Regions from separate parts of the Geobacillus sp. JS12 genome, predicted to be linked through region 2. Evidence: a T-box and tRNA genes for the amino acid it is inferred to sense, from the RefSeq annotation. Region 2 holds a T-box; the other holds one or more tRNA genes.
The links. The T-box of region 2 lies ahead of leuS (leucine--tRNA ligase). A T-box ahead of a tRNA ligase gene usually reads a tRNA of that ligase, here a tRNA-Leu.
Positions count from the first base shown of each region.

Region 1: it has a tRNA-Leu gene. The T-box ahead of leuS (leucine--tRNA ligase) is inferred to sense a tRNA for this amino acid. The anticodon was not compared.

Region 1 is NZ_CP014749.1:3,710,046-3,720,119, reverse strand. It holds gene A0V43_RS18355 (PrkA family serine protein kinase) at 1-1,845, opposite strand, end outside; gene trmL (tRNA (uridine(34)/cytosine(34)/5-carboxymethylaminomethyluridine(34)-2'-O)-methyltransferase TrmL) at 2,170-2,643, opposite strand; partial or broken gene A0V43_RS18345 (amidase domain-containing protein) at 2,664-3,526, opposite strand; partial or broken gene queG (tRNA epoxyqueuosine(34) reductase QueG) at 3,587-4,728, opposite strand; partial or broken gene A0V43_RS18335 (B3/B4 domain-containing protein) at 4,781-5,445, shown strand; tRNA gene A0V43_RS18330 (tRNA-Glu) at 5,748-5,819, opposite strand; tRNA gene A0V43_RS18325 (tRNA-Ser) at 5,824-5,916, opposite strand; tRNA gene A0V43_RS18320 (tRNA-Asn) at 5,923-5,997, opposite strand; tRNA gene A0V43_RS18315 (tRNA-Ile) at 6,207-6,280, opposite strand; tRNA gene A0V43_RS18310 (tRNA-Gly) at 6,287-6,357, opposite strand; tRNA gene A0V43_RS18305 (tRNA-His) at 6,677-6,749, opposite strand; tRNA gene A0V43_RS18300 (tRNA-Thr) at 6,757-6,832, opposite strand; tRNA gene A0V43_RS18295 (tRNA-Ser) at 7,041-7,130, opposite strand; tRNA gene A0V43_RS18290 (tRNA-Ile) at 7,150-7,226, opposite strand; tRNA gene A0V43_RS18285 (tRNA-Met) at 7,232-7,308, opposite strand; tRNA gene A0V43_RS18280 (tRNA-Ala) at 7,326-7,398, opposite strand; tRNA gene A0V43_RS18275 (tRNA-Pro) at 7,407-7,480, opposite strand; tRNA gene A0V43_RS18270 (tRNA-Arg) at 7,487-7,560, opposite strand; tRNA gene A0V43_RS18265 (tRNA-Leu) at 7,566-7,651, opposite strand; tRNA gene A0V43_RS18260 (tRNA-Gly) at 7,657-7,731, opposite strand; tRNA gene A0V43_RS18255 (tRNA-Lys) at 7,739-7,811, opposite strand; tRNA gene A0V43_RS18250 (tRNA-Thr) at 7,984-8,056, opposite strand; tRNA gene A0V43_RS18245 (tRNA-Phe) at 8,439-8,514, opposite strand; tRNA gene A0V43_RS18240 (tRNA-Asp) at 8,792-8,867, opposite strand; tRNA gene A0V43_RS18235 (tRNA-Met) at 8,872-8,948, opposite strand; tRNA gene A0V43_RS18230 (tRNA-Val) at 9,130-9,205, opposite strand; rRNA gene rrf (5S ribosomal RNA) at 9,214-9,330, opposite strand; rRNA gene A0V43_RS18220 (23S ribosomal RNA) at 9,573-10,074, opposite strand, start outside.
Region 2 is NZ_CP014749.1:2,460,110-2,480,968, forward strand. It holds gene A0V43_RS12030 (YtzH-like family protein) at 1-196, shown strand, start outside; gene A0V43_RS12035 (phosphotransferase family protein) at 306-1,088, opposite strand; partial or broken gene pulA (type I pullulanase) at 1,396-3,550, opposite strand; gene A0V43_RS12050 (hypothetical protein) at 3,652-4,590, opposite strand; gene thpR (RNA 2',3'-cyclic phosphodiesterase) at 4,602-5,180, opposite strand; partial or broken gene malA (maltose permease) at 5,177-6,360, opposite strand; gene pepV (dipeptidase PepV) at 6,429-7,745, opposite strand; gene A0V43_RS12070 (DeoR family transcriptional regulator) at 8,093-8,314, shown strand; gene A0V43_RS12075 (pseudouridine synthase) at 8,410-9,156, opposite strand; gene A0V43_RS12080 (hypothetical protein) at 9,260-9,472, shown strand; gene A0V43_RS12085 (putative polysaccharide biosynthesis protein) at 9,673-11,298, opposite strand; gene A0V43_RS12090 (BaiN/RdsA family NAD(P)/FAD-dependent oxidoreductase) at 11,412-12,722, shown strand; gene A0V43_RS12100 (sporulation protein Cse60) at 12,915-13,094, opposite strand; partial or broken gene A0V43_RS19160 (M4 family metallopeptidase) at 13,210-13,362, opposite strand; gene A0V43_RS12105 (rhodanese-like domain-containing protein) at 13,752-14,066, opposite strand; gene leuS (leucine--tRNA ligase) at 14,124-16,541, opposite strand; T-box leader at 16,616-16,837, opposite strand; gene A0V43_RS12115 (MDR family MFS transporter) at 16,929-18,128, opposite strand; gene A0V43_RS12120 (hypothetical protein) at 18,339-18,503, opposite strand; gene A0V43_RS12125 (YtzC family protein) at 18,522-18,785, opposite strand; gene A0V43_RS12130 (tRNA 5-(aminomethyl)-2-thiouridylate-methyltransferase MnmM) at 19,214-19,801, shown strand; gene A0V43_RS12135 (tetraprenyl-beta-curcumene synthase family protein) at 19,859-20,859, opposite strand, start outside.

The DNA of each region.
Region 1 (10,074 bases), 1.2 Mb from region 2:
GGAGTTGTACCCGTATTCATCAATGAGGCGGGCGACGACTTCGTTAATTTTTTTCAACTGCTGCTCATCCGGTGTTTTCGTCGACGTTGTAATTTTGACAATGTCCTTTAAATCCGCAAACAATTTCTTCTGGATCGCTTCCCGCAACCGTTCATGTGAATTATAATCAAACCGCTGTCCTTTTCGTGCATATGCCGAAATGCGAATTAAAATTTCTTCGCGAAACGCTTTTTTCGCATTTTCGGAAATGCCGATTTGTTCCTCGATCGAGCGCATCAGCTTTTCATCCGGATTCATTTCCTCACCCGTAAGCGGATCGCGCAGTTTCGTCTTGTTGCAGTACGCCTCGACGTTGTCCAAATAGTTATCCATCAACGTTTTCGCTGACTCTTCATACGAATAGACGAACGCCTTTTGCACTTCTTGTTTTGCGATTTCATCATACTCTTTGCGCACGAGCGAAATGAAATTCAAATACCGCTCGCGGTCTTCCTTCGTGATCGACGGATGCTGATCCAATCCTTCTTTCAACGAACGAAGCACGTCAAGCGCATTGATCGACGGCACTCCTTTGCGGATGATGCAGGCAGAAATGCGGTTGATGACATAGCGTGGGTCGATGCCGCTCATCCCCTCATCCGGATGCTCCTTTTTCAGCTCCTCCACATCGACCTCGCTGAATCCTTCAATCATTTCGCCATCATACAAGCGCATTTTCTTCAATAAATCCACATCCGGCCGCTTCGATTCTTTCAGCCGCGTCAAAATCGTAAACATAGCCGCAATCCGCAGCGTGTGCGGGGCGATATGCACGTCGGCGACGTCGCTTTCGCGGATCATTTTTTCATAAATGCGCTCTTCTTCCGAGACGCGCAAGTTGTACGGAATCGGCATGACGATGATACGCGAATGGAGCGCCTCGTTCTTTTTGTTGGCAATGAACGACCGATATTCCGTTTCGTTCGTATGCGCGATGATCAATTCATCGGCGCTGATTAAAGCAAACCGCCCAGCCTTGAAATTGCCTTCTTGCGTCAGCGACAGCAAATGCCAAAGAAATTTTTCATCGCACTTTAACATCTCTTGAAATTCCATAATCCCGCGGTTGGCTTTGTTCAGCTCGCCGTCAAACCGATACGCGCGCGGGTCAGACTCGGAACCGTATTCCGCGATCGTTGAAAAATCAATGCTTCCCGTTAAATCGGCGATGTCTTGCGATTTTGGGTCAGACGGACTGAACGTCCCGATGCCGACGCGGCGGTTCTCGGAGAAGAAAATGCGCTCCACCAGCACGTCTTCAATGCGTCCGCCGTACTCTTTCTCAAGCCGCATCATATTGAGCGGCGACAGCTCACCTTCAATGCGAATGCCGTACTCACGGTAAAAATCGTCGCGCAAATGGTGAGGAATGAGGTGAAGCGGGTCTTCATGCATCGGGCACCCTTTAATCGCATAAACGGCTCCGCGCTCCGTTTTGGAGTACTCCTCAAGCCCGCGCTTCAGGAGCGTTACCAACGTCGACTTCCCGCCGCCGACCGGCCCCATCAGCAGCAAAATCCGTTTCCGCACATCAAGCCGCTTCGCCGCCGGGTGGAAATATTCCTCAACGAGCCGCTCAAGCGCCTCCTCAAGCCCGAACAGGTGCTGGCTGAAAAACTTATATCGTTTCCGCCCATTCACCTCTTCGACCCCAGCATCTTTGATCATATTATAAACACGCGAATGAGCCGACTGGGCCACCCACGGCTTTTCTTTTAAAATCTTTAAATACTCGGCAAACGTTCCTTCCCATTTCAACTTTTCTTCTTCTTCCCGATACCGGGCGATTTTTTGCAAAATATCCATAAAGGACCTCCTCACCCTTGGATGTCTAACAGCAAGATTATTACAATTTATGCGAGGATGTCCCGTATCATTCGCCGCAAAAAAAATTTTGTCTCCTAACAACCAGCTGCGGTCATTCACATGCTTGGCCATATTCGCTATAATAAAGGGGGAAACGCCTGCCACTTTCATTATGAAGGAGGAACAAACGATGCGCACTTTGCTTGTGCTAGGGGTTATCATTGCGTTTTTGACGGCCATTTTCACCGCTGGCTATGAAGACAAACCAGGCGTCAGACAATAAGACCAAAAAAACGACCTCCAGAGCGAAGGTCGTTTTTTTGTTTATGACAACCCATAAAACCGTTGTTGGCGCAACGCTTCGTACACTAAAATGGCCGCCGTGTTCGACAAGTTTAACGAGCGCACTTTGTCATTCATCGGGATGCGAAGGCAACGATCCATATTGGCCTCAAGCAGCTCCTTCGGCAATCCGGTCGTTTCACGGCCGAACACAAAGAAAATATGTTTTTCTGTATCGCTGAAATCAAACGAATCATAATACCGGCGCCCGAATTTCGTAATGAAATAAAACTCCCCTTCCGAAAAGCGGGCGAATAGTTCGTCAAGCGAGTCATAATACGAAATATTGACATACGGCCAATAATCAAGCCCGGCGCGCTTTAACATTTTATCATCCGTAGAAAAACCGAGCGGGCGGATCAAATGGAGCGACGTATCGGTTGCTGCGCACGTACGAGCGATGTTTCCAGTATTGGCTGGAATTTCTGGCTGGTATAGCACTACATGAAGCGGCATTTCCTTCACCTCAACAACGTTTATTTGCGATCGATGATGTGAAAAAACTTATAGCGAATGTTCGGCGTATAGGCGCTTGAATCTTCATACGACCAATAGCGCATTCGGCTGTTTGTCGTATGGGCGTTCACAAGCGGCATCCCGTTCTGATCTTTCGCCACCACAATCGTTGAGTGGTCGAAGCGTCCGTCCCCTTGAAAATCATAACAGATGACATCGCCTGCCATCAATTGCTCCGGCTCCGCCACTTCCACCGCCTGCAAGCCGATGCGCGACCCGCTCAAATACCAACGAAAAGCATGGGCCACAGCCCAGCTGTAACTCCAACTTCCGTTTTGACACCACCATCCCCTCGCACGGTTCGGATAGCCCGTCATCGGCGCCCCGCCTGCATACAAGCATTGAGAGACAAAATTCGTGCAATCCACCGGAAACGACGGAAACACCGGGTTATGCCGATTCCACCACGTTTCCGCATACCGCACCGCCCGGGCGCGGTCATACTGGTAAGAAAGACGCTCCCCCGTCCATTGCTCTCGTTCGACGCGCGGCGCCTCCATATACCCCCCAACCGGTTGATCGGTTCATCAGCTACAAGCTCACCGCGAACAAAACAGGCGCATCGCTCCTCAACCTGTTCTTCTATATATAGTGAACCCCTTTGCTTAATTAAAAATTGATGGTGGGCAATATACATCACTTTCGCTTCCCGCTCGATGGTCTGCCTGCCGACAATTTGTCCCCGGATCGTGCAACGGACGATCTCCGCACCGCGCTTTTGGCAAAGCCGTTGCTTTCTTGCCGCCTCTTCGCTTCGGATATTGCTTTCCGACACAAACGAGCGGGCTCGCTCATCCAACCACGCGCGCAACTGTTTTTTCATGCTGCTTTCCACCACTTTCGTTTTTGTTACTACCTTATGTGGGGAAGCTGCGTTTTTTCCCTATTCCTTTGCCTCAGCCAACAGTTTCAGTCCTTTTTCAATCTCAGCGATCACATCGGCATCCGCCTCCGTTTGCCGCGCGGCCTCCAAATAAGGCTTAGCGCTTGGATCCCCGATTTTCCCGAGCGCCCACGCCGCCGTCCCGCGGATGACTGGACGGCTATCCTCTTTCAACAAACGCAGTAAGTGCGGCACCGCGGTTTGGTCTTTGTAATGGGCGAGCGCCAGAATGGCATTGCGCTGAATCGGCTTTTTCCCACGCCATGAACCCGCCATGGCCCCAAATGTTTCTTTAAATTCACGGTTGCTCATCTGAAGCAGCGGGATGAGTTTCGGCTTTACCGCTTCCGGATCCGGCTCGAATTCTGGATGCAAATGAAAGTCTTTCCCCTTATTTTCCGGGCAGACTTGCTGGCATGTATCGCAGCCGTACAGCCGGTTCCCGATTTTCTCCCGAAACTCGTCGGCCAAAAAGCCTTTCGTTTGCGTTAAAAAGGAAAGGCACCGCTGTGCGTTCAGTTGTCCCCCTTGTACAAGCGCCCCGGTCGGGCAGGCATCAATACATTTCGTGCACGTGCCGCATCGGTTTTCAACCGGTTCATCAGGGGAAATGGAATATTCGTAATCATTTCTCCCAAATACACATACGATCCAAACTCCGGTGTAATAATAGAGCAGTTCTTGCCGCTCCAACCGATCCCTGCCCGTTCCGCCACCGCCCGATCGGCGAGCTCTCCGGTATCCACCATCGAGCGAACGCGGGCATGGGGCACTTTGGCCAGCAAAAACTCCTCGAGCTGCTGCAAACGTTCCCGCAACACATCGTGGTAGTCCTTTCCCCATGAAGCGCGGCAAAAAACGCCGCGCCGTTCCGTCTTTGTCCCCCGCGGCGCATTTTTCATTTTGGACGGATAGGCAAGAGCAATGGCAATGATCGATTTTGCTTCCGGAAGAAGCAATGAAGGATTCGTCCGTTTCTCAATATCTGGTTCCTCAAAACCGGACTGATAGCCGAGCTCCTGCTGGCGGCGCAGCCGTTCCTTTAATTCAACAAACGGATCAGCGCTCGCAAATCCGATTTTATCAATGCCGATTGACCGACTATACTCAATGACTTCCCGCTTTAATGCCATAACATCCATCGTTTTCCCTCCTTTCGTCATATATGATAAAATGAAATCCGAGGTGATCAAGATGAAATTCGTGATATCAGAACAACTAAAGCAACGCCTTCCTACTGGTAAATTCGGCGTCATCCGCTATCATCATATCGAGGTCAGCGATTCACCGCAAATGTTAAGGGGCGGCTTGAGCTGTTTCAAGAATCTCTTTACATCGAGCTGCAGGAAAAGTCGATTGCCGACATTCCTGAGATGGTCGAATGGCGCCGTACTTTCAAACAAATCGGAACGGACCCAAGCCGCTATCGACCGTCAAGTGAAAGCCTGTACCGACGCATCCAGAAAAAAAGCTTCATTCCGCCTATCCATTCAGCGGCAGACATAAACAACTTTTTTTCACTCTATTATAAAATTCCACTCGGCATCTATGATCTAGACCGCATCAACGGGACAGTGACGCTCACGATCGGCACGGAACAAGATGAATACATCGCGTTAAACGGCCGCACAGTCAACTTTGCCAACAAACTCGTCAGCAAAGATGAACGAGGGCCGTTTGGCAGTCCGATCGTCGATTCGGAGCGGACGGCCGTGACGAGAGAAACGAAAAACGCTTTGCAAATCGTTTACTTTCTCCCATCAACGCCAGAAGAAACCGCCAAGCGCCAGCTTCAAGCCATCCAAACGATGTTTGTGCAAATTCATGGCGGCGAAGCCGACGCCCAATTGTTCGTTTGATCTTCTCCCCCCACTTTCCTGCCGTTGGAAATGGGGGACTCCCTCCCTACTTGAACGCTCTCCCACCTACGCTCACGCGTGGAAGTGGGGTTCTTCTCGGTTTAGGGTGATAAATAAAAAAACGCAATGCCTCGTTCTTTAACGAAACGAAACACTGCGTTGTCCCCAAGCATCATAACATAATTTTAAAGCTAACGAGAGACATTATAACAGACTTCCACACGCATCGCAAGAAAAAAACGCAAAAATCGACAAAAGAAATTGTACAAAAGGGCACCAGAATCTCTGGTGCCAGCAACCAGTGACCCGTACGGGATTCGAACCCGTGTTACCGCCGTGAAAGGGCGGTGTCTTAACCACTTGACCAACGGGCCATTATGGCGGAGAAGGCGGGATTTGAACCCGCGCGCCGCAAAACTGCGACCTAACGGTTTAGCAAACCGTCCCCTTCAGCCACTTGGGTACTTCTCCGTAACATGGCTCCGCAAGTAGGATTCGAACCTACGACCTACCGGTTAACAGCCGGTTGCTCTACCGCTGAGCTATTGCGGAATGATGAATAACTATATGTTATGCACATCTTCCAAATGTGCTCGTTGCCTCTTCCTCTGCCAGCTAATTCAAGGAAGCGAGATGCGTCGAGGCAACTCGCAGCGAATTCGAAGATGTGAAGCTCGTCGCTCCGCTTTTGCTGTGGAACGATGGGGCATTGTTCGCCCATTATTATAGCGAATAGCCAAAAAACATTCAATGGAAAATAATGGGCCTAAGTGGACTTGAACCACCGACCTCACGCTTATCAGGCGTGCGCTCTGACCAGCTGAGCTATAGGCCCATAAAAAGCGGGTGATGGGAATCGAACCCACGACATCAGCTTGGAAGGCTGAGGTTTTACCACTAAACTACACCCGCATAATTTTTGATGAAACACCCATCACAATCTTTCATGCCCCTTCCTCTGCCAGCCGATTCAAAGAAGCCGGATGCGTCGGGGCAACTCGAAGCGGATTCGATGATGCAGATGCTCGTGGCTGAGGTTTTACCACTAAACTACACACGCATATCATTTGGAATCAACATCTGCCACGCTCTTCCATGCCCCTTCCTCTGCCAGCCGATTCAAAGAAGCTGGATGCGTCGGGGCAACTCGAAGCGGATTCGATGATGCAGATGCTCGTGGCTGAGGTTTTACCACTAAACTAGACACGCAAATATAGAATATAATGAAAAGGGCGACTAGTGGGAATCGAACCCACGCATGCCAGAGCCACAATCTGGTGCGTTAACCACTTCGCCATAGTCGCCTCGATCTGGTGCCGGCTGCAGGACTTGAACCCGCAACCTACTGATTACAAGTCAGTTGCTCTACCAATTGAGCTAAGCCGGCACATTTAAAATTAGCTAGTGATTCATGTTGTCTGCCTGGTTGTGCCTCTTCCTCTTCCAGCTAATTCGAGGAAGTCAAATGCTCGGTGTCCCTTCCTCTGCAAGCTTATTCAAAGAAGCGGGATGCGTCGGGACAACTCGCAGCAGATTCGACGATGCGAATGCTCGTCTCTACCAATTGAGCTAAGCCGGCATGATTTTAAAGTGCATGGCGGAGGAGGAGGGATTCGAACCCCGCGCGCCTTGCGGCGCCTCTCGGTTTTCAAGACCGACCCCTTCAACCACTTGGGTACTCCTCCAAAAAAGCAACAATAATAATGGTGGACCTTGTAGGACTCGAACCTACGACCGGACGGTTATGAGCCGTCTGCTCTAACCAGCTGAGCTAAAGGTCCGATAATGGTGGCGGTGGAGGGGATCGAACCCCCGACCTCACGGGTATGAACCGTACGCTCTAGCCAGCTGAGCTACACCGCCAAATTTAAGTCAAAAGGTGGAGCCTATCGGGATCGAACCGATGACCTCCTGCTTGCAAAGCAGGCGCTCTCCCAGCTGAGCTAAGGCCCCATGATAAATCGGGAAGACAGGATTTGAACCTGCGACCTCACGGACCCGAACCGTGTGCTCTACCAAGCTGAGCTACTTCCCGACAAAACGCGCTCGAGAGGATTCGAACCCCTAACCTTCTGATCCGTAGTCAGATGCTCTATCCAATTGAGCTACGAGCGCACAAGTGCCGAGGGCCGGACTCGAACCGGCACGGTAGTTACCTACCCCAGGATTTTAAGTCCTGTGCGTCTGCCAATTCCGCCACCCCGGCGGAAGTGGAGCGGAAGACGGGGCTCGAACCCGCGACCCCCACCTTGGCAAGGTGGTGTTCTACCGCTGAACTACTTCCGCAAGACGATGAGCCATGGAGGACTCGAACCTCCGACCCTCTGATTAAAAGTCAGATGCTCTACCTACTGAGCTAATGGCTCACGAGTTGGATAACACTCTAGGATAGTGATGTCCCTTCCTCTACAAGCATATTCAAGGAAGCAAGATGCGTCGGGACAACTCGAAGCAAATTCGAAGATGTAGCGCTCGTTACTGAGCTAATGGCTCGCGGTTGCCGTCTTAATGGCTTAAGAGGTTATTAAGGAATAAGAATGCCGGCTGCAGGACTTGAACCCGCAACCTACTGATTACAAGTCAGTTGCTCTACCAATTGAGCTAAGCCGGCACATTTAAAATTAGCTAGTGATTCATGTTGTATGCCTGGTTGTGCCTCTTCCTCTTCAAGCTCATTCAAGGAAGCCTTGTGCGTCGAGGCAACTCGCAGCCAATTCGATGATGCCGATGCTCGTCTCTACCAATTGAGCTAAGCCGGCACATTTAAAATTAGCTAGTGATTCATGTTGTATGCCTGGTTGTGCCTCTTCCTCTTCAAGCTCATTCAAGGAAGCCTTGTGCGTCGAGGCAACTCGCAACAGATTCGACGATGCGAGTGCTCGTGGCTACCCATTGAACTAAGCCGGGGTGGTTTGAACATCTGACATGTCTGTGAACTACTCCCACTTAGCTTTGCATGAAGCAGGAATCTTCTTTCGGAACTATGATAAAAATGGTGGCTCGGGACGGAATCGAACCGCCGACACAAGGATTTTCAGTCCTTTGCTCTACCGACTGAGCTACCGAGCCGTATTATATTTTTCACACTGCCTATTGATACCGCTTTGTGCCTCTTCCTCTGCCAGCGGATTCGACGATGCTAGATGCGTCGAGGCAACTCGAAGCGAATTCGATGAAGCAGATGCTCGTCTCTACCGACTGAGCTACCGAGCCATATTAAGTTTTACGTTGCTTTGCTTGTACTGCACTGTGTCTCTTCTTCTGCAAGGTGATTCGAGGAAGCCAGATGCGTTGAGGCAACTCCGACTGAGCTGCTGAGCTGTCTCTTTTCATAATTTTGAAACAATGGCGGTCCCGACGGGACTCGAACCCGCGATCTCCTGCGTGACAGGCAGGCATGTTAACCACTACACTACGGGACCAATTTGGTTGCGGGGGCAGGATTTGAACCTGCGACCTTCGGGTTATGAGCCCGACGAGCTACCGGACTGCTCCACCCCGCGGCGATAAGAAAGTAAATTAATTTGCACAATGCTCTTATCGTTGTTGTTCGTCGCCTCTTCCTCTACAAGCTGATTCAAAGATGCCAGATGCGTCGAGGCAACTGGAAGCGGATTCGTTGAAGCAAAGGCTCGTTGCTCCACCCCACGATGATGAGAAAGCGAGTCAGCTTTTATATTAAGATGGTGGAGGATGACGGGATCGAACCGCCGACCCCTTGCTTGTAAGGCAAGTGCTCTCCCAGCTGAGCTAATCCTCCACGAAATTGCCTAGCAGCGACCTACTCTTGCAGGGGCGCTGGCCCCAACTACCATCGGCGCTGGAGGGCTTAACTTCCGTGTTCGGGATGGGAACGGGTGTTTCCCCTCCGCCATAGCCACTAGGCAATGGTGATCATCTTGGACAGTAATTATTATATCCATCCTGTTGGATTTGTCAACAGGATGTTCATTCCTTCAAAACTAGATAACCGTCGGAAGAAGCCGCTCGCCTGCGCTTTTCGCATTGTCCAGCTCCGGCTCGCCGCCGCTCGGGGTCAAATAACCTTCCCCTCGGGGTGCAAGCACCCCTGCGGGTGAAGAACATTTGGCTTCGAGAGCTAAACGCGGCGCTTCCACTTTTCTCACTAGGTTAAGCCCTCGATCGATTAGTATCCGTCAGCTCCACGTGTCGCCACGCTTCCACCTCGGACCTATCGACCTCGTCATCTTCGAGGGATCTTACCCGCCTAACGCGGTGGGAAATCTCATCTTGAGGGGGGCTTCACGCTTAGATGCTTTCAGCGCTTATCCCGTCCGCACATAGCTACCCAGCGGTGCCCCTGGCGGGACAACTGGTACACCAGCGGTGCGTCCATCCCGGTCCTCTCGTACTAAGGACAGCTCCTCTCAAATTTCCTCCGCCCGCGACGGATAGGGACCGAACTGTCTCACGACGTTCTGAACCCAGCTCGCGTACCGCTTTAATGGGCGAACAGCCCAACCCTTGGGACCGACTACAGCCCCAGGATGCGATGAGCCGACATCGAGGTGCCAAACCTCCCCGTCGATGTGGACTCTTGGGGGAGATCAGCCTGTTATCCCCGGGGTAGCTTTTATCCGTTGAGCGATGGCCCTTCCATGCGGAACC
Region 2 (20,859 bases):
AACGGTTTCCGAATGCGAACAAATTGAACGGCTCGCCAAATCGCTGCTCGCCAACGATGAGGTGAACAGCCAAGTCAAGCAAATTCTCCCCCATATTTACGCTTATGGCCAAGGCGGGAAATACAGCGCTGACTTAAACGCCCACATTTCCGCCCACCAAGGCCAGCTCGCCGATTGGGTGAATGGGCTGTCCTGACCGCGGCGTCTCCGTCATCGACAGCGGGAACAAACGGCGCGGCGACAACCGAACGCAGCGATCGCGCCGCCCCCAGCGCCGGCCGTTCGGACGCTGAGGCCTCGCTTGGTCAACTCTCTACCATGACGCGCTTCAATAACCGAAGCGACTGCTCCTTTTCTTTTTGGCCGTCCTTCCCTTTCGGCCAAAACAGCGAGTGCAACGTATGAGCGATCGTATACCACTTTAGGCGGAGGCCAAGCTCCTCGCTCCATGCCCATCCATATCGGTCGAGCCATGCTTCCCATTCGACGCGCGGAATGTACAGATGAAGCAACATGCCGATGTCGATCGCCGGATCAGCGATCATCGCTCCGTCCCAATCGATCAAGTACAACGTGCCATCGTCGGCCAGCAGCCAATTGTTATGATTGATGTCACAGTGGCAGACAACATATTCGCCATCCGGCAATGACGAAACATGCTGTTCAAGCCAGTCAAGCGCCTGACAGACGACAGAACCACCGGCCGGATGGCGCCGCTGTTGCTCAGCGAGCGCAGCGAGCATCTTCTTCGCGCGCAGCGGAGATTTGCCGAGCCGCTTCAGCATCGTCACCAGCTCTTTTGAACGATGGATTTTCCTTAGCAGCGCCGCCACTTGCTCGCTTCCCATCTCCCACGGCTTCAGCTCCCGGCCGTTCAGCCATTGCTGGGCCGTAAACACATCGCCGTTTTCGAGCCGCTTCGTCCATACAAGCTTCGGGACGATGCCCTCGGCCGACAATACAGCAAGAAACGGAGAAGAATTCCGCTTTAAAAACAATTTCTTTCCTTCATATTCCGCAAAATACGCATCCCCTGTAGCGCCGCCAGCGGGAGTGATCTCCCACTCCTTACCTAGTAACTGTTCCAAGCGTGTTCACCTGCGACTTAAAAATAGAAACGTCTCCGTTTGCTTCTCGCGCCCAAATAAAAAGGACGGCCAGGCCGCGTCCTTCTTCCGTCCATTTTACTTGTATTATACTGAAATACCGCTCCGGCATGCAAACATTTTTCTCGGCAAACGCCTTGCTTAAAACTGCCAAAGCGGAAGCGCCCGCGGCTCCCACTCCGGTCGGCCGCCCTTTCCCGTTTCGTCTCAACGGCGGCATGTTTCATCAAATCGATCACCACCGCTCCTCTGCAAACCTTGAGACAATTCCCACGCGCCGTCTGAGCGATTACCCCGCAGGCTGGACGAGCACCCATGTGCCGACGCCGTCGAGCCGAAGCATGCCGCGCGCTTGGCCAAAGGGCGTTGTCCCGCATCGCTGTCCGTCGCATACAACCGCCCACTCGCGCTCGTCGGGGAGCGCAATGGCGGTCTCTTTCTCCTCGTTATGATGCACGACGATGATGTCCTCCCAAGGCCCATAGACGGCGACATCATGCAGCCGATAGGCGATGACCGACGGCGGCAGCGGCTCAAGAAACGTGAAATGACGCAGCACTTCCGCTTCCGTCGCGAGGCGGAACGCGCCATGCGCGCGGCGAAGAGCGATCAATCCTTGAACGTAGCGGACGTCGTCTTCATAGCGGCTTTTCCGCCCCAATCCAGCTGATTGACCGCATCCGGCGATCGGTAGCTGTTCCCATCGCCGCCTTTCGTCCGATAAAACTCTTGGCCGCTGTGCAAAAACGGAATGCCTTGCGCCAACAGAACGATCGCCGTCGCCAGCTTTTGCCGCTTCCGCCGGAGCCATTCCGGCTCATCATGGTTGGCCGCCTCCATCTTATCCCAAAACGTATGGTTGTCATGGCATTCGACGTAATTGATCGACTGACGCGGGTGGCAAAACAGCCCGCCTAGCGCTCGCAAGCTCCCGGCAATGGCGAGCTTCACCTGTTCTCGGCCGCCTGGGTTGCCGAGGGCGAACCCACGGTCCGGCAAATGAAAGGTGCTCCCTTTCACCGCATCGCGAAACCGGTCATTGAAATAAGCGAAGCGCGGCAGCTGCTTGGCGTTGGCCATCGTCGCCTTTTGTTCCGGTGGAAGGGGCGTCGGCAAGTCCCAACCTTCCCATACACAAGGATCGACGGATCGATGGCGTCGAGGGCATCACGCACCGCTTTCATCGTCTCGATATCGTGCACGCCCATCAAATCAAAGCGAAACCCGTCAATGCCATATTCTTTCGCCCAAAATACAACCGAATCGACGATCCAGCGGCGCGCCATCCGCCGCTCCGAAGCGATGTCGTTGCCGACGCCGGTGCCGTTGGCCGGTTGGCCATAGGCGTCGTAGCGGAAGTAATAGCCGGGAACGAGCCTCTCAAGCGGCGATTGCTCCCGATCGTAGACATGGTTGTAGACCGCATCCATCACGACGCGCAATCCGTTTTCATGCAACGTGCGGATCGTCTGTTTCAACTCGATGATGCGCGCGTATGGATCCGCTGGATCGGTCGCATAACTCCCTTCCGGCGCATATAGATGAAGGGGATTGTATCCCCAGTTGTAAGCCGCTTGTGGGTCGCGCTCATCAACCCCGGCAAAATCGGTAAACGGCATGAGCTGCACATGGGTGACGCCCAGCTCTTTGACATACGAAAGCCCGGTGGCCGTCCCGTTCGGCCCGCTTGTGTTCGTTTCAGCCAGCCCGAGATACTTCCCTTTATGGACGGCGCCGCTGTCCGGGTGGCTCGTAAAGTCACGGATGCTCAGTTCATAAATGATGGCATCCGTCGGCGAACAGAGCGGCGGAAGCGGCGAAGAGGGCGGCGCCAGCTTCGTTTTCTCCCAGTCGATCACGACGCCGAATTCGCCATTGATCGAAACAGCAGTCGCATACGGGTCCACCGCCTCGCGCCATACGCGGTTGATGCAGGTGATATACGTGTAACACGCTCTCTCCCAATCGCCGGGGACGGCGGCTGACCATACGCCGCGCTCGCCGCGCTCAAGCGGCACGCAATGAACCTCGCCGAGATGCGGATGAACAAGCTTGACGTTGACCGCGGTGGCGGTCGGCGCCCATACGCGAAATACCGCCTGTTCTTTGGAATACTCCACTCCTAACGGCCCATCATAGAAAAACCGATCATCAAATGCAGGAGTGCGCACAACGGCGCCGATTTGAACATCGGTCTCCTCCCCGCGGCAAGAACGCACCCAGTATGTCGCTCCAAACTCGAATGCGGACGCAAACCGGCACACATATTTCACCGTCTCCCCAACATCCTCGACGTGCTGCACGGACAGCGGAATCTCCTCGCCGCTCGGCGCCACGAGCGTAAATGGCGCCATTCCATCAAAACCGAGCGATTTCGGCGCAAGCACAACGATTTGATCCATCTCGTCCAAATAGGCGGCAAACGTTCGGCTGATGTGAAGCATGTGCGTTCACCCCTTTTTTCTCCCGTTAATACCATCATACGTAAAAGAAAAAGGGCGGTGCCAAATCATCGGCCGGTCGCCCTATCGATGCACAGATGTTTCTATTGTTGCCCTTCCTCGCCGCTCATATTCTCGTCTTGCCGGCGGTCGTAAAAGCTGGCGCAATGGCGAAGCAGCGCCTCAGCCGCTTTCAGCTGCCCGTGCCGAAGCGGGAGAGCGGAGCGGCGCAGGCGGGAAAACCACTCGTCATAATTTCGCTTATCAATATAGCGGATAAACGGAAAAAGACCGCCGCTGTCAATGTAGCCGGAGCGGTTTAACAGCACGAGATGGATCGGCCAATCGACCCCATGTTTGCGAAAAATCTCCGAAACGATCTGCTCCGTCCGCCGCAGCGACACGACCGGGTTGACCAGCCTCGTTTCGTTCGTTCCGGCCTGTTCCACCCAAAACCGGCCGGTTGACGCCTTGACGATGTTGTCCGGCCTTCCTTCGACAAAGGCAATGCACCAGAGCGCGGATGGCGTCAACATCATCGTCTCCAGCTCCACCGGCGCCTTGCCGACCATCGCCACCGGCCGGTAAAAGCATAAATGCGTATCCGGAAACCGTTGCAAAAAATATTTCAACGTCTCATCGCCATACACGGCTTCATCGAGGGAGGAAACGTACATCATCGTGGAACTCGCCCATTTCAGCTGCAACTCGAACAACTCATCCAAAAACTGCTGTTTCAATTCCTCCAGAGTAGCCGCCGGACGAGCCATCGGCGCAAGAGAAAACGTCTCTTCTTCCGTAAGCGCGGCACGGCGGCGCCATCGTTTCGTCAGCCGTTCCCACCATGACGGTTTGTCAAGCCAAACATCCCACGTCTCGCCCGTTTCAAGCCATCCGCTCTCCTCAGCCGTTCGTTCGGCTTGCCACCGCGCTTTTGCCTGCTCCCATTGCCGCTGCTTGAGCCGGATGAATTCCGGTACATAATAGTACACATCCGTTTCGTAACGGGAAATGCAATCCATGAGTTTCACGAGCTGTCCCATTGTTTCACCTGCTATTCCCGGTCATTCATCGGCGCGCCAAGCAACGGGAACACGGCGATCGCTTCGTACTTCGGCGTCCGTTCCATATTCGTCCGATACAGCACGATCTCAGGCACCGAAAACACCACCTTGGCCGCGGCAAGCGAACGGAGGCGATCCGGGCGAAACGGTTCGGCTCCCTGCCATTTGCGGGCGATCGTAATATGCGGGGCAAACGGACGCCGGTCCAAGGAAAACCCAAGCTTCATGCACGCTTCATACACGTCGCGCCGCAATCCATTCAACGCTTCTTCCGTTTCGACTCCTTGCCAAAAAACGCGAGGCGCCGTCCGCTCTCCGAACGTCCCAAGCCCGGCAAGCGCGAGGGAAAACGGGGCGCTTTTGGCGGCGACGGCGGCCATCGCTTCGCACAGCGGCGCCATTTTTTTCGGCGGCACATCGCCTAAAAACGCGAGGGTGATATGATAGTCCTCTTCATGCACCCATGTGCGAAACGGCAGCGACAACGCCGCATCCCCCGAAAATCGGGCAATGGCTTGTTTCGCTTCAGACGTCAGCGGAACAGCGATAAAATAATGGCTTCGTTTCACTTCTCTTCACCTGCCGTTCGTTCTCGTTTTGCGAGCAAAAGGAGCACGAGCACACCCACGATCGTGCAGATGCTAAAAAACAAGTAGACAGCGCCGATTTGCCAACGCTCAAACAAATATCCGCCCGCCAGCGTGCAAAACCACGCGCCAAGGCCATTGCCGACCGCTGAGTATAACGCCACGGCCGTCGCCTGCACCCGCTCCGGCGCCAAGCGGCGCGCATATTGAAGCGCCGTCGGGATCGCCAGCCCGACCGAGCAGCCTTGGACGACCGTCGTTACATACACAAACCAAAGAGGCGGGTCGACCGCGTACGACAGCCAGCGAACCGCGGAGATGAGCGCAGCCAATAGAAGAAGCCGCACCATGCCGAAACGGCCGATGAGCCGATCCGCCGCTTTCATAAACGGCGCCTCGCTGCCGGCGGCAAACAAAAAGGCGAGGCCGATGCCAGTTAACGTCCCGCCCAACTCATGAATGAGCAGCCCGAAATACGAGTTATTGGCCAAAATCGGACCAAACAGCAAAAATGTTGCGACAAGCAGGAGCTGAAACGAGCGGACGGACAGCAGCCGGCGCACATCCCGAAGCGTCAACGCCCCCGGCGCCGCCATCGGGTAGCGCGGCAGGCGGGCGGCCAAAACCAACGCGGCCAGCAGCGCCAGCGAAAAGGCGTAAAAAATGACCGCAAACGCGACATGATCGGACAGCCATCCGACAACCAACACGGCCGCGGCAAACCCGATCGATCCCCAAAGCCGAATCGCTCCGTAGTTTCCGCCCGAGCGGCGCACATGATGAAGAGCGATGCTGTCGGAGAGTGGAACGATCGCGCTTTGCGCCGCCGACAGCAGCACGGTCAAGGCGACGAACACCCGGTAGCTTCCGGCCAGCGAATAAAGAAGCCCAAACAGCGCTGTCACCCCGAGCGCCAGCGTCAACAGTTCGACCGGTTTGCGCGTATAATCGGCCGCCGTGCCCCAAAGCGGCTGGGCCGCCATCGTCACGATCGGGGGAAGCGACATGATCCAGCCGATCGCCGCCCCGAAAGGCGCGCCTCTTCTTGCAAATAGACGGACAAAAGCGGAAACAAAGCGCCAAAAGCAAAAAAGATCAAAAAATAAAAGAGCGGAAACACCTGTTTTCGCACCGCCGCCTCCCGTTTGAACGCCGCTTCCATCCCGTCCCCCCTTTCGTTCAAACAACGCCCGCCCCGCTCTCTTTTTCGCCGGGGCGGCGGACCGCCGTTTATTTCGCCAGCTCGTAAATCGCCTGCGCGTAAATGGCCGTCGCTTTCACCAAATCGTCGATTTCGATATACTCATCTTTCTGGTGGGCGACATCCGGACGGCCCGGAAACAACGCGCCAAACGCCACCCCGGCGGTCAAGGCGCGGGCGTATGTGCCGCCGCCGATGGCCAAAAGCCGGGCCGGCTCGCCCGTCTGCTCTTCGTAGACGCGCTGAAGCGTGCGGACAAGCTTGTGGCTCGGGTCGATATAATGCGGCTTCGTATCGCTGAACCGGCTGAGCGCGAATCCATGTTCAGCCGCGGCGCCAGCGAGCGTCCGGCGGATCGCCTCGCCGTCGGCCGTCACCGGATAGCGGATGTTCAGCCCAATCGTTCCGCCATGCCGCCGGTCATACGACAGCACCCCGACGTTGACGGTCAAGTCGCCGCTTTGTTCGTCGCGATACGCAAGGCCAAGCCGCCGGCCGCGGGCATCGCCGAAAAAGGCGGAGGCCACAAACTGAACGAACGGCCGGCTTCGGCCATCGAGCGGAAGCGACGCCAAAAACTGCGCCAAATAGACGCCGGCGTTTTTGCCGCGCTCCGGCTCGGCGCCATGAGCGGACACCCCTTCCAATTGAAAGACGACGTCCCCTTCGCTTTGCCTGATGCTCCCCTTTACGCCGCGCTCCCGGCAAAACTGTTCATAGAGGCCAAGCAGCTCCTCCGTCCGTCCCGCTCCTTCCACCACCGCTTCGGCCGCATCCGGCACCATATTGTAGCGGCGCCCGGCTTGGAATGAGGCAAGCGCGAGCCCTTCCGCCTCCGCCGATTCAAGCGGGCGGTACGACAAATCGGCGTCAATGATTCCTTTTTCGGCATGAATGATCGGAAAATCAGCATCCGGCGCAAATCCGACCTCCGGTATTTCTTCATGACGGAAATAATGCTCCACACACCGCCAGTCGCTTTCCTCATCGCCCCCGATGATAAGCCGCACCCGCTTGCGGAGCGGCAAGCCGAGTTCTTTGACGATTTTCAAGGCGTAAAACGCCGCGACGGTCGGCCCTTTGTCATCGATCGCCCCGCGCCCGTAAAGGCGGCCATCGCGCACCTCAGCGGCAAACGGATCCATCGTCCAGCCGTCCCAGGCGGCACGACGTCGATATGGCCGAGCACGCCGACAAGTTTCTCCCCATCCCCATTTCGATATGCCCGGCAAACCCGTCCACATTTTTGACGCGAAACCCTTCCTCCCGGCCGCGGCGAAGCATATGCTCAAGCGCCTCGGCCACCTTGGGCCCAAACGGCGCGCCCGGCTGCGCCTGCTGATCATCGCGGACGCTCGGAATGCAGACAAGCGCTTGCACGTCGCGGACAAGATCGTCTTTTCGTTTCTTCGCTTCGTTCATCCAGTCGATGTTCAACGCCATTCTTCCTTTCCTTATTCAACACCCTTTGTTGCCAACGTATCATATCAAAAACAGGAAGTCAAAATGTTTCATTCGTTGCAAATCGATTTCCGTTTCATGACAAAATGTTGAAATTTTTCGTGAATAGAGGCAACCGGGTAGCATTTTCCCTCTCATTTCGTGTACAATGGTAGTAAACAGACAAAGACATCTCTCATCTGCTAGCGGTCGGTTGTGCCATGCGAATGATGCTAAGATAGGGAGTGGTCTTTTGAAACCTTCAACACATCGGATGCTTACCCGCATCAAGTCCGTGTATATGTACATTAGCGAAAAAGGAACGGTTACGACCCAAGAGCTTGTTGATGAGTTCGGCACCACCCCACGAACGATCCAGCGCGACTTAAACGTGCTTATGTACAACGATCTCGTTCGCAGCCCAAGCAAGGGCAAATGGACGACCACAAACAAAAAAGTGCGCATCTCTTCGTAAACCCGGTGCCAATAGGGTAGGCAAGATGGGAGATGAACGCAAACCATTTTTCCACAGATGAATATCCACTATTTTTCCATAAAAAAGGAACCGCGTCAGGTTCCTTTTTTTTCGTCCGTCTCTGGCCGGTATTGCTTCAACATGTTCACCTCTTCGTCCGTCAATTCCCGATACTCGCCGACGGCCAAATCCGTGTCAAGGGCGAGCGGCCCCATTTGAATTCGTTTTAAATAGACGACCCGCTTGCCGACCGCTTGGAACATCCGCTTCACTTGATGGAACTTCCCTTCGGTGATCGTTACCTCGACATCGGAACGAAGGCCGGATTTCAACACAACGAGCTTGGCCGGCTTTGTTTCATAGCCGTCATCAAGGACGACGCCGCGCTGAAACGCCGCGACATCCGCTTCCGTCACTTCCCCGTCCACGACGGCAAAATACGTTTTCGGCACGTGTTTTTTCGGCGACAACAGTTGATGGGCGAGCTGGCCGTCATTCGTCAAGAGCAGCAGCCCTTCCGTATCTTTGTCAAGCCGCCCGACCGGAAACGGGGAAAATGCCCGGTCTTCTTCTTCAAGCAAATCGACGACCGTCTCTTCCACGGCATCTTCCGTCGCGGAAACGACCCCCGAAGGCTTATTCATCATCAAGTAAATGAATGGCTTGTACTCGACCGTTTCTCCCCAAACGGTCACGATTTGCTCATCCGGCCGCACTTTCGTTTTCGCATCACGAACCGGCGCGCCGTCCACTTTCACCGCTCCGGACTTGAGCAGCTTTTTCACTTCCTTCCTCGTCCCATACCCCATATGGGCGAGCAGCTTGTCAATGCGCAGCTCCACAAATCTCCCTCCTAAAAATATGGCCTTCATTAGGCGTTCATCTAGTCCGCTTCCGCCTTCCCCCATACACTGTGAAGGAAACATCAAGAAGGGGGATTTGCCGATGAATGAATATTACTATTATGTCCCAACGTTGGATGATTACCGTCAACAGCCGCCAGCCAGCCAATTTTGGCCCGGATACCCAGGCGGGCCATTCACCAACTGGGCGCGGCGCATCGAACGGCTTGAGCGGGCCGTCGAACGGCTCGACCGCCGGCTCGACCGGGTGGAAAGCCGCCTCGATCGCATCGAACGCCGGCTCGGCCTGTCGTAAGCGAAATGGAGAAAGAAGGCGGGGACGACCGCCTTCTTCTTTTTTTGCCGCAAGCCGAACGGCATGGGGGAGGGCGAAAAACAGCCGTCGTCGAACCCTTTCGCTCGGGCGCCGCGATGTTCGCAAGAAGCGCCGTCCGCCGGGCTCCCGGCCTAAATGAGCCGCTTCTAGGAAACGGCCGATCCCCCATACACCCTTGTCTACGATACCGCCTTTTTCTCTTTCCGGCGCCAAAACGCAAACCGGTCGCCAAACAGCGCCGAAAACAACCCGGAGCGGATGCTGAGAAACAAGTAGACGGACGCCCCGACCGCTGCGCCGATGGAAACAGCGCCCACCGATTCAGCGGTGCCGGCGCGGTAATCGATCCATCGGGACGCCAGCGCCTCGACCCCCATAACCGCCGCTGACATCACCGCCGTCAAGATGGCCATAAACGCCGTCCGGCGGGCGACAAACCGATAGCGGTAGCGCGTGCGGCGCTGAATGACCCATAAGTTGAACGCCACCGAGACGAAATAGCCCGCCATCGTGGCCACAATGGCCCCGACGGCCGACCATTTCATAATGAGCGGCGTGTTGAGCAAAAGCTTCACAAGCAAGCCGGCTGTCAAACTGACGACCGTAAACCGCTGCTCGTTGATGCCTTGCATGATCGCCGCCGTCACAGAAAACAAAGCGTACAAAATCGCCGCCGGCGCGTACCAGCGCAACACTTGTTCACCAAGCGGATCATAGCTGTAAAACGAGCTGTACACCGGCCCTGCAAGCACCGCCATGCCAATCACCGCCGGGAGCGTTAAAAACATGAGCACTTGAAACGTCTGGTTCAAATATTGCCGCAGTGCTTTCCGATCTTGCGCGACATACGCTTTCGTAATCGTCGGGATGAGCGCCAAGCTGAACGAGGTCGCGAGCGTCACGGGGATGATGACGAGCTTTTGCGCCCACATGTTGAACACGGAATACGCGTGCTCCGAGATGTTCCCGCGGCCCGCCGCCGCCATCGCGTGATTGAACGTAAACTGATCGACGAGCTGGTACAGCGACATCGACAAGCCGACAAAAACAAACGGAATCGAAGAAAGAAGCAGCTCTTTATACATCGCCAAAAGCGGCACGTCCGCTTCGCCGCGGTCACGCGCAAGCAGCGACTGCAAATACGGACGCCGCTTCCACCAATAGACAAGCAACACCAAAAGCCCCGCCGCCGCCCCGACAAACGCGGCAAACGTCGCCGCGCTCACAGCGGAGACGATCGAGCCGTCCATCAGGCGCAAAATGACGTAGCACGCCCCAAGCAAAAACGCGATGCGCGCGATTTGTTCGACGACTTGCGACAGCGCCGTCGGGCCCATCGACTCATGTCCTTGGAAAAATCCGCGGATCAAGCTCATCACCGGCACGATGAGGAGCGCAAAGCTGACCGCGCGGATGACGGCCGTGACGTCGTCGACCGAGTTGACGTTCGTTTTCGCATCGATGACGTGCGGCGCCAAGATGGGCGCCAGGGCGTACAAAATGAGCCATGAGGCGATGCCGCTTGCGATCATCAAGACAAGGCCGGAGCGAAAGAGCCGATAGCCGACGCCGTATTCCCCAAGCGCGTTGTATTTCGACACAAACTTTGACACCGCCACCGGCAGCCCACCGGTCGCCAAGCTCAAAAAAATTTGGTACGGCACATAGCCGTATCCGTACAGCGCCCCGCCGCGCTCGCCGACAAGATGGTAAAACGGGATGACGTAAAATAAACCAAGAAGGCGAGAAATCATCACGCCAGCCGTTAAAATAAACGTGCCGCGCAGCAGTTTCGATGTTGACATATGACCCCTTCCCTAGCCATGGACGTTGAAAATGACAACGTATCTATTTTACCATAGTTGTCAATGGAACGAAAAATATCGGCCACGCGCAAAAAAGAAAGGGTGGAATGAACATGGGATACGACGTCATCATCATCGGCGGCGGACCGTCCGGATTGATGGCGGCGATCGCCGCCGGTGAGCAAGAAGCGAAGGTGCTGCTGTTGGAAAAGGGGACGAAGCTCGGCCGCAAGCTCGCCATCTCGGGCGGCGGGCGCTGCAACGTCACGAACCGGCTGCCGATTGACGAGATCGTCCGCCACATCCCCGGCAACGGCCGCTTTCTGTACAGCGCCTTTTCCGTATTTAACAATGAAGACATCATCCGCTTTTTTGAGCGGCTCGGCGTGCCGCTCAAGGAGGAAGACCACGGCCGCATGTTCCCGAAAAGCGACAGCGCCCAGTCGGTCGTCGACGCGCTTGTTCGCGAATTGTCGCGCCTTGGCGTCGATGTTCGGCTTGAATCGCCAGTGGCGGACGTGTTGTATGAACAAGGAAAAACAGTCGGTGTCACGCTGAAAAGCGGGGAGACGATCCACGCCCGTGCGGTTGTCGTCGCCGTCGGCGGCAAATCGGTGCCGCAAACCGGCTCAACGGGCGACGGCTATCCGTGGGCGGAAAAAGCGGGCCACACGGTGACCGAATTGTTTCCAACCGAAGTTCCGATCGTCTCGCATGAGCCGTTCATCAAAGAGCGGACGCTGCAAGGCTTGTCGCTGCGCGACGTCGCGTTAAGCGTCTTAAAGCCGAACGGCAAGCCGATCATCACCCACCGGATGGATATGCTGTTTACGCACTTCGGCATTTCCGGCCCAGCCGCCCTCCGCTGCAGCCAGTTTGTCGTTAAGGCGTTGAAAAAAGTGGCGGACGGCGCGGTCGAAATGAGCATCGACGCGCTTCCGGACGTGACGCAGGAAGAACTGTTTCAACAGTTCGCCAAGCTGTGCAAAGAGGAGCCGAAAAAGGCGATGAAAACGATCGCCAAAACGGTGCTTCCCGAGCGGTACGCCGTCTTTTTGCTCGAGCGGGCCGGCATCGACCCGCACGCCTCTGCCGGCACGGTCGGCCATGAGGCGCTGCGGGCGTTTGTCCGACAGTGCAAACAGTTTACCTTTTACGTCCACGGCACGCTGCCGCTTGAGAAAGCATTCGTCACCGGCGGCGGCGTGTCGGTCAAAGAAATTGAGCCGAAAACAATGGCCTCCAAATGCATGGCCGGCCTTTACTTTTGCGGGGAAATTTTGGACATTCACGGCTACACGGGCGGCTACAACATCACCGCCGCCCTTGTCACCGGGCGGCTCGCCGGCGTGAACGCCGCCCGCTATGCATTGGCGGAAAAAAACGGGGCGAGCGGCTCCGCGGGGCAGACAGCAACGAATTGACCGCCGTCCTCATGCCCCTCGGGTGCTCCGGGGCGTTCGCTGACATTCCGACAACGCCCGTCTTCAAGGCGGGCGATCGCAAAATTTCGCCGCCTGAAATGGAAATGCCGCAACGAAAAAAGCGTCGCCCGCTTTGGGGGGATCAGCACGAAAACGGCCAAAGAATCCCACAGTCTGGAGCCGTGTGAAGTGTCAAGTCCGGTAAATGACCATGGCGGAAAAACAGTAGATTTGCTCGCCTTCCGATTCCATCGCCGCCACGCTGTACTTGACATCGATCAACTGTCCGTCTTTCAATCGGGCTAAAAAATCATTGACCGCCGCTTCCAAATCTTTTTCATGCTCTTTATCAAACACTTTCACTTTGTACATCGCCATTCCCCCGTTTTCTTTTTCCTTTTCCACGCATTTAGGGAAAATCCTGCCCACAAAAGGCGTCACGCGCCCCCGAACAGCGGGACGCGTGACGTCAGAAACTTCATTCGTCTTAATACACGCCAACCGCATTGAACGCCTGTTTCACCGAGTTGACTTCTTGGCTTGTCGACCCGTACAAATCAGCGGCCGCTTGCACGCAGGCGGCGCGCAGCTGGCTGAAGTTCGACGTCGGCGTCAAATAGTAGACAAGCGCCCAGTAGAAACTTTCATCAAGCGGGCGAATTTCAAGCGGTCGCCGAGTTTCAACAGAGAGCTCCTCCTTCGAACAAGTGTCTGATTTTACCGAAAATTATATCCTTTCCTTTTTTTTCTTGCATCACACTTTGGTACTAAAACAAAATGGAAAAAGCGCCCCAAAAAGTTGGGACGCTTTTTCGCTCCTACCCCGCAAGCGGACCGGGGAAGCGCAAACCGCCGACGCATGAAAAGGCCCGCGGCAGCCAGCCATTCCTCTGCCTCTTGACTGAACGGGGCCGTTCGGATGGATCCATTTCCCATCCGCTGACACGTTCCGTCGTTTTGGTCTCGACAAAAACGGGATCACTTGGATGACGGCCCGCCGCCATGTCCTGTTCTTTGAGCCGGAAGCGCTTATCGCTTCGGCACCGTTTCGCCTTCCCACTCGAGCATGCCGCCCGTCATGTTGCGGACGCGATAGCCGAGCTCTTGCAAGTAGCGGCAAACGTTTTCGCTCCGCCGCCCGGAGCGGCAGACGAAAATATATTCTTCGTTGCGGTCGAATTCCTCAAGCCGATCGGGGATGTCACCCATTTTGATATGCTTCGCGCCGGGGATCATGCCGAGGGCGACTTCCTCGTCTTCGCGCACATCGACAATGTTCAGCTTTTCGCCGCGTTCGAGTTTTTCTTTCACTTCAGCCGGCGTGATTTCCTCGATCTCTTCCATGGCAGATCGACCCCTTTCGTTGGTGGATCAGGAGCGGGCCGAAGCCCGCCCTCATCATTAGTTGGCGACGATATTGACGAGCTTGCCGGGGACGGCGATCACTTTGCGCACCGTTTTGCCCTCAAGCTGCTCTTTGATTTTTTCATCGGCGAGCGCCCGCTCCTCGAGCGCTTCTTTTGGCAAGTCAACGGGCACGTGCAAACGCGACCGCACTTTGCCGTTGATTTGCACGACGATTTCCACGACGTCCTCGACAAGCTTCGTTTCATCATACGTCGGCCACGGTTCATAGGCGATCGTGTCCGTGTGGCCAAGCTTTTGCCACAGCTCCTCGCCGATGTGCGGGCAGACCGGCGACAAGAGCTTGACGAAGCCTTCCATGTATTCTTTTTTCATTTGCTCCGCTTTGTACGCTTCGTTGATGAACACCATCAGCTGCGAAATGGCGGTGTTAAAGCGGAGCGCTTCATAGTCTTCCGTCACTTTTTTCACCGTTTGGTGATAGACGCGCTCGAGCGTATCGTTCGCCGGTTCGTCGACAATGTTCGGGTTCAGTTCGCCATTCTCGGTGACAAAGAGTCTCCAGACGCGGTCGAGGAAGCGCCGCGCCCCGTCAAGCCCTTTCGTCGACCAAGCGATCGACGCCTCAAGCGGCCCCATGAACATTTCATACAGCCGCAAGGTGTCGGCCCCATGGCTTTCGATGATGTCGTCCGGGTTGACGACGTTGCCTTTTGATTTGCTCATTTTTTCGTTGTTTTCGCCTAAAATCATCCCTTGGTTGAACAGCTTTTGGAACGGTTCTTTCGTCGGCACGATGCCAAGGTCATAAAGAAACTTATGCCAGAAGCGGGCATAAAGCAAATGCAGGACCGCGTGCTCCGCCCCGCCGATGTAGACATCGACCGGCAGCCACTTTTTCAGCTTTTCCGGATCGGCGAGCTGCTTGTCGTTGTGCGGGTCGATGTAGCGCAAATAATACCAGCAGCTTCCGGCCCATTGCGGCATCGTGTTCGTTTCGCGCCGCCCTTTTTTTCCGGTTTTCGGGTCGACAACATTGACCCATTCTTCGATGTTGGCCAGCGGCGACTCGCCCGTTCCCGACGGACGGATTTCATCCGTTTTCGGCAACACAAGCGGCAATTCCTCTTCCGGCACCGGCGTCATCGTGCCGTCTTCCCAATGGATGATCGGAATCGGCTCTCCCCAGTAGCGCTGGCGGCTGAACAGCCAGTCGCGCAGCCGGTACGACACTTTTTTCCGCCCTTTGCCGTGCTCCTCAAGCCAGGCGATCATTTTGTCGATCGCTTCCTGCTTGTTCAAGCCGTTCAAAAACTCGGAGTTGATGTGCTCCCCGTCGCCAGTGTACGGTTCTTTTTCGATATTCCCGCCGGCGACGACTTCTTTCATCGGCAAGTGGAATGTTTTCGCAAACTCGTAGTCGCGCTCATCGTGCGCCGGCACGGCCATGATCGCTCCGGTGCCGTAGCTCATCAAGACGTAGTCGGCGATCCAAATCGGAAGCCGATCCCCGGTGACCGGGTGAATGGCGTACGCGCCGGTGAACACGCCCGTTTTTTCTTTCGCCAAATCGGTGCGCTCAAGGTCGCTTTTGCTTTGAATTTCCTTTAAGTAGGCGTCAACGGCTGTCTTTTGCTCCGGCGTCGTGATTTTCTCAACGAGCGGATGCTCCGGCGCCAAGACGGTGTACGTCGCGCCAAACAGCGTATCCGGACGCGTCGTGAACACGGTGAATGTTTCGTCATGGCCGTCGACGGCAAACTCGATTTCCGCTCCTTCCGAACGGCCAATCCAGTTGCGCTGCATCTCTTTAATGCTTTCCGGCCAGTCGAGCTCTTCCAAATCTTCAAGCAGGCGGTCGGCGTAGGCGGTGATTTTCAGCATCCATTGCCGCATCGGCTTGCGGATGACCGGATGCCCGCCGCGCTCGCTCCGGCCGTTGATCACCTCTTCGTTCGCCAGCACCGTGCCGAGCGCCGGGCACCAGTTGACCGGCACTTCATCCATGTAGGCGAGCCCTTTTTCGTACAGCTTCAAGAAAATCCATTGCGTCCATTTGTAATAGTTCGGGTCGGTCGTATTGATCTCCCGGTCCCAGTCGTACGAAAAGCCAAGCGACTTGATTTGCCGGCGGAAATTGTCGATGTTTTTTTGCGTAAACTCCGCCGGGTCGTTGCCGGTATCGAGCGCATATTGCTCAGCCGGCAGCCCGAACGCGTCCCAGCCCATCGGGTGAAGGACGTTGTACCCTTGCATCCGCTTCATGCGCGCCAAAATATCGGTCGCCGTATATCCTTCCGGATGGCCGACGTGCAAGCCGGCGCCGGATGGATACGGGAACATGTCGAGAACGTAAAACTTCGGCTTGTCATCATCATCGGGCGTGCGGAACGTTTTGTTTTTCTCCCAATAGTCCTGCCATTTTTGTTCAATTTCGCGGTGGTTGAAGCTCATCGCAGCACTCCTCCTATCAAGTTCTACTTGCATCATTGACGAAAATATGTACAAAAAAACCCCCCATCCCCACGCAAAGGGACGAGAGGCGCGCTTCCCGCGGTACCACCCTTTTTGGCGCGCCAAACGGCGCACCCGCTTTCTTCCTTAACGCGGATGGACGGCCGGCGCTGTCGATGACCGTTCGCGCCGGCAACTCCGAGGCGAGTTCACGGGCCGACTTCGGTTGACTCGCACCATCCGTCAACTCTCTGCCGTCCGTCGGGCCCGCTACTATTCCTCTTCACCGTTATTCGCCTTATTCGCACATGAATCGACCGATGAGTGGACAGAATGACAAATTTATTATTATTTTAAAAAATTTGTCGATCAATTGCAAGCCGAAATCTATACGGAAGCCGCGGTTTTTTCATCCGCGTTCTCCGTCCGCTTCGACAGCCGACGATCATGCAAAAGCGCGGCCAGCACCGCCAATAAGGCAAACAATGCTAACATCATGATGAGCAGCTTCATTCCAAACAGATCGGCGACCGAGCCGCCGATGACCGGTCCGATCATCCGTCCGGCCGTGGCCGTTCCGTTGACGATTCCTTGGTACAACCCGGCCTTCCCCGGCGGCGCCCATTCGTTCACCGCGGCCGGAATCGCCGGCCAGACGATCATCTCGGCGATCGTGAGCACCATCATGGACGCGGCAAACTCTGCAAACGAATGCGCCCCCAATAGCATGGCAAACGAAACGGCGAAAATCAGAAAACCGATCACGATTTGCCGCTTCAACGTCGGCATGAAGCGGCGGATGACCGCTGACAACAGCGGCTGGGCCAAGACGATCAACGCGCCGTTGATCGTCCAAAGCAAACTGTACTGCCCGACCGGTATCCCGAGCTCGCGCGTATAGGCGGCGATCGTCGTCGACCATTGGACATAGCTCAACCAGCACAGTCCATAGCCGGCGCAAAGAAGGACGAGGGCGCGGATGTGTGCCCGGGACGCCTCGTCCCCCGTCCGGCCCTCCCGCTCTTTTTTCCGCCGCGGCGGCAGCGGAACGCGGCGCAGCCCAGCCGCAACCGTAAACAAAAACGCGGCATACAACAAAAGGTTGGCGAAAAAAACGAGCGAGAACGAATATGAAGCAACAAGCCCGCCAAGCGCCGAACCGACGGCGACGCCGATGTTTTGCGCGACATACAAGGCGTTGAACGCCCGCCGCCCCCCTTCCGGCCAAATCGCCCCAGCGTACGCCGACGCCGCCGGAAAGACGACGCCGCTGCCAACGCCGACAAACGCCAAAAACACCGCATAATGCGGCCAACCGTGCCAAACGCTTAAGCCGGCAAGCGCGGCCATCGTCAACACCGCCCCGGCCAACAAAACGCGAAAACCGCCGATCCGGTCAAACAAAAAGCCGCCGGCCAAGCTGCCGATGACGCTTCCCCCAGAGTTGAGCATGAGCACGACACCAGCGACAGCGAGCGGCTGGCCGAGCTGTTCGTGCAAATAGATCGTGTTTAGCGGCCATAGAAACGACGCCCCTGTCACATTGAGCGCCATGCCGACAAGCAGCCACCAAAGAGCGCGGGGCATCGGTCATCATCCTTTTCTGGCTTTTATTTTGAGTTCCGAAATAATTGTAGGGGAAAACAGGAAAAAATGCAATCAAAAAGGCGGAGCGTTCCAATGCGTCCGCCACTTTTTTGCCAAACTAACTCCCCACGGAAACAATGGCTTTTGAAGCGGGGCTCCTGCGCGAAAAGAAGAACAAGACGGAGCGGCTTCCGGCCCTTTGGCTTGTCGTCACCCGTTCCGCTGCTTGGAGCGGATCGGTTGGCCGCCCGTTTCCTCGTATTGCTTTTTCGCCAGCTTCACCGGGTCAAAGTCTTGACCAAGCTCAAGATCGTTATTGTTTTGGCCGCTAGGTGTTTTTTGTTCCGGATTCGTTTGTTTCAAGCGTCGCTTCATGTCGTGTTCCTCCTCGTTTCAGCGGTCAAGCAAAATCATGTCGTTTTGCAATTGCTCCAGTTGGAGCCGCATCCGATGCAGCTGCTCGCGCTGCTGGGCGTTGCAGCTTCGGGCCAAGTGCGCCAAATCGATGACCGTCTGCTCGAGCATCTGCTGGGCGTTGGTGTATTCGGTGATGTTGTAATGCTCCTGCTTTTGCGCTTCTGTGTATTGCTCTTTCGCGTAGCGGATCACATCTTCACACCGCTGCAAAAATTCCTCAACGGATTGTCTTGTCGCCATGCGCTCACCTCGTTTCGTGATATTCCCTCATGTTTACTATGCGCCGCATAGGCCGGCCGTATCACGCCAATGATTGGCAGCGATCGATTTTCCATGAAGTTTTTGTTACAATGCCGACGTGGGGATCTTCGTTCAGCTCAATCAGGCCGATGTCGGTCAGCTCAAGGTTTTCTGTCACGTCGGCGCAGAGGATGGCGAGGCTTTAGAGGACTGGTGAAAAACGACCGATTTCGCCGAACCCGCTGTTTTCGGCTGAAAGAGAAGCGTTGATGTTACAGGACTTCCCCATTTGAGAAGAAAGTCCGTTTTCCGCGACTTTTCACTAAATCACCAGTCTTTTAGGGAAAAACGATGGCATCCGGCATCTTTGGCGCAGCGACACGCCTGCCAACGTAAACGATGAAACGATCACAAGGAGGGGCCAACCAATGGCTTTGATGAACATTTTGCCGTTTGCCCGCTTTTTGCTTGATCAAGCGGTCAACGAAGGCGACATCGCCGTCGACGCGACCGTCGGCAACGGGCACGACACCGTGTATTTGGCCGAACGCGTCGGGGAGACAGGCCATGTGTTCGGCTTTGACATTCAGCCTGAGGCCATCACCGCCGCTTCCGCCCGCCTCGCGGAACATGGGCTATGCGAGCGGGCGACGTTGTTCGAGCGAAGCCATAGTGAACTGCTTGAGGCGCTTCCCGCCGATGTACACGGGCGCATCGCCGGCGCGGTGTTCAACCTCGGCTATTTGCCGGGCGGCAATAAGCAAATCGTCACCCAGCCGGAATCGACGATCGAAGCGGTCCGCCAGTTGCTTTCCGTCATGAAGCCGGGCGGCGTCATCGTTCTTGTCGTCTACCACGGCCATCCGGAAGGAAAGCGCGAACGCGACGCGCTCCTTGATTACGTCCGTTCTCTTGATCAACGGCGCGTCCATGCCTTGAAATACGAATTCATCAATCGGCAAAACAACCCGCCGTTTTTGCTCGCGCTCGAGAATCGGGCGGATGGGGGCGCCTGATTCCGTCCGATCCGCCGACGAACCACTGCTCTTGCCAATACAAGCAAACGGCCGCCCTTATGAAAAGGACAGCCGTTTTTGCCGCTCCTGCCAAAAGCGGTATGCTTTTCCGTTCCAATAGAAAAACTGCGACGCCGCCCCGCCGGCGCGGACGAGCCGGCGCGCCAGCCGGCGCAGCCCGCGCTGCTTTTTCACCTTGGCATCCGACAAATACAACCCAAGAAGCCCTCGGTGAATAAGGCGGTGAAACTCGCCGTGCGGAAGGGCGCCGACATGGCGGTCGGCCTCTTCGATGAAATGGCAAAGCCGCTCAAGCATCACCGTTTCATTCGGATAGTAAAAGCAAAAGTTTAAATCGCCGCCGTCCCGGTCTTCCTCCTGGTCGATCAAATAGTCGAGCAAAATGTGCAGTCCTTGAATGTACGGAAAATAACCGTCGCGCACTTGTCTCGCCATCTCCGGCGGCAACGATTCGCCAAACGCATAGGCGACGAGGCAGAAAATGCCGAGCGTCGAACCGGAGCAGGCGGAAAACTCATACCATTCCATCGGCGGCAAGGCGTCTTTGTATTGCGCGAACCATTTCTCCAGCCGCGGCACCCGATCGCTCGCTTCGACATGTTTATGCACTTGCAAGTCGCAATAATATCCGGCCAATTCATGCAAAAATGGGGCGATCGTCTCATAATGGCGCACCGTCTCGAGCACCTCTTGGCACGTGCGGACGAGCGCCGGCAAATAGCCGCCGTCTTCCTGTTCGCGGCGATGGCGGTAATAGTTCGACGGCTCCGCGCCGATCGTCAAAGCGTCCGGCATCGAATCGTGCAAGGCGCGAAAGTCGAGCGGATCGAGCGAGGTGCTGCGGTCGCACAAATTATCCAAATAATCGCTGATCGTCTGGTAAGCCACGATAAAGCGGATGCAATCCTCCATGTTTTCTCCGGCCAAGAGCGCCAAAATGGAGCCGCCTTCGCAATGGAACGTTTTCGAAGCGATGCTCGCCAGGGCCTGGCGCCGCAATTCCGGGTCGGGAATGCGCTCGGCCTGGCGCCGCCAAT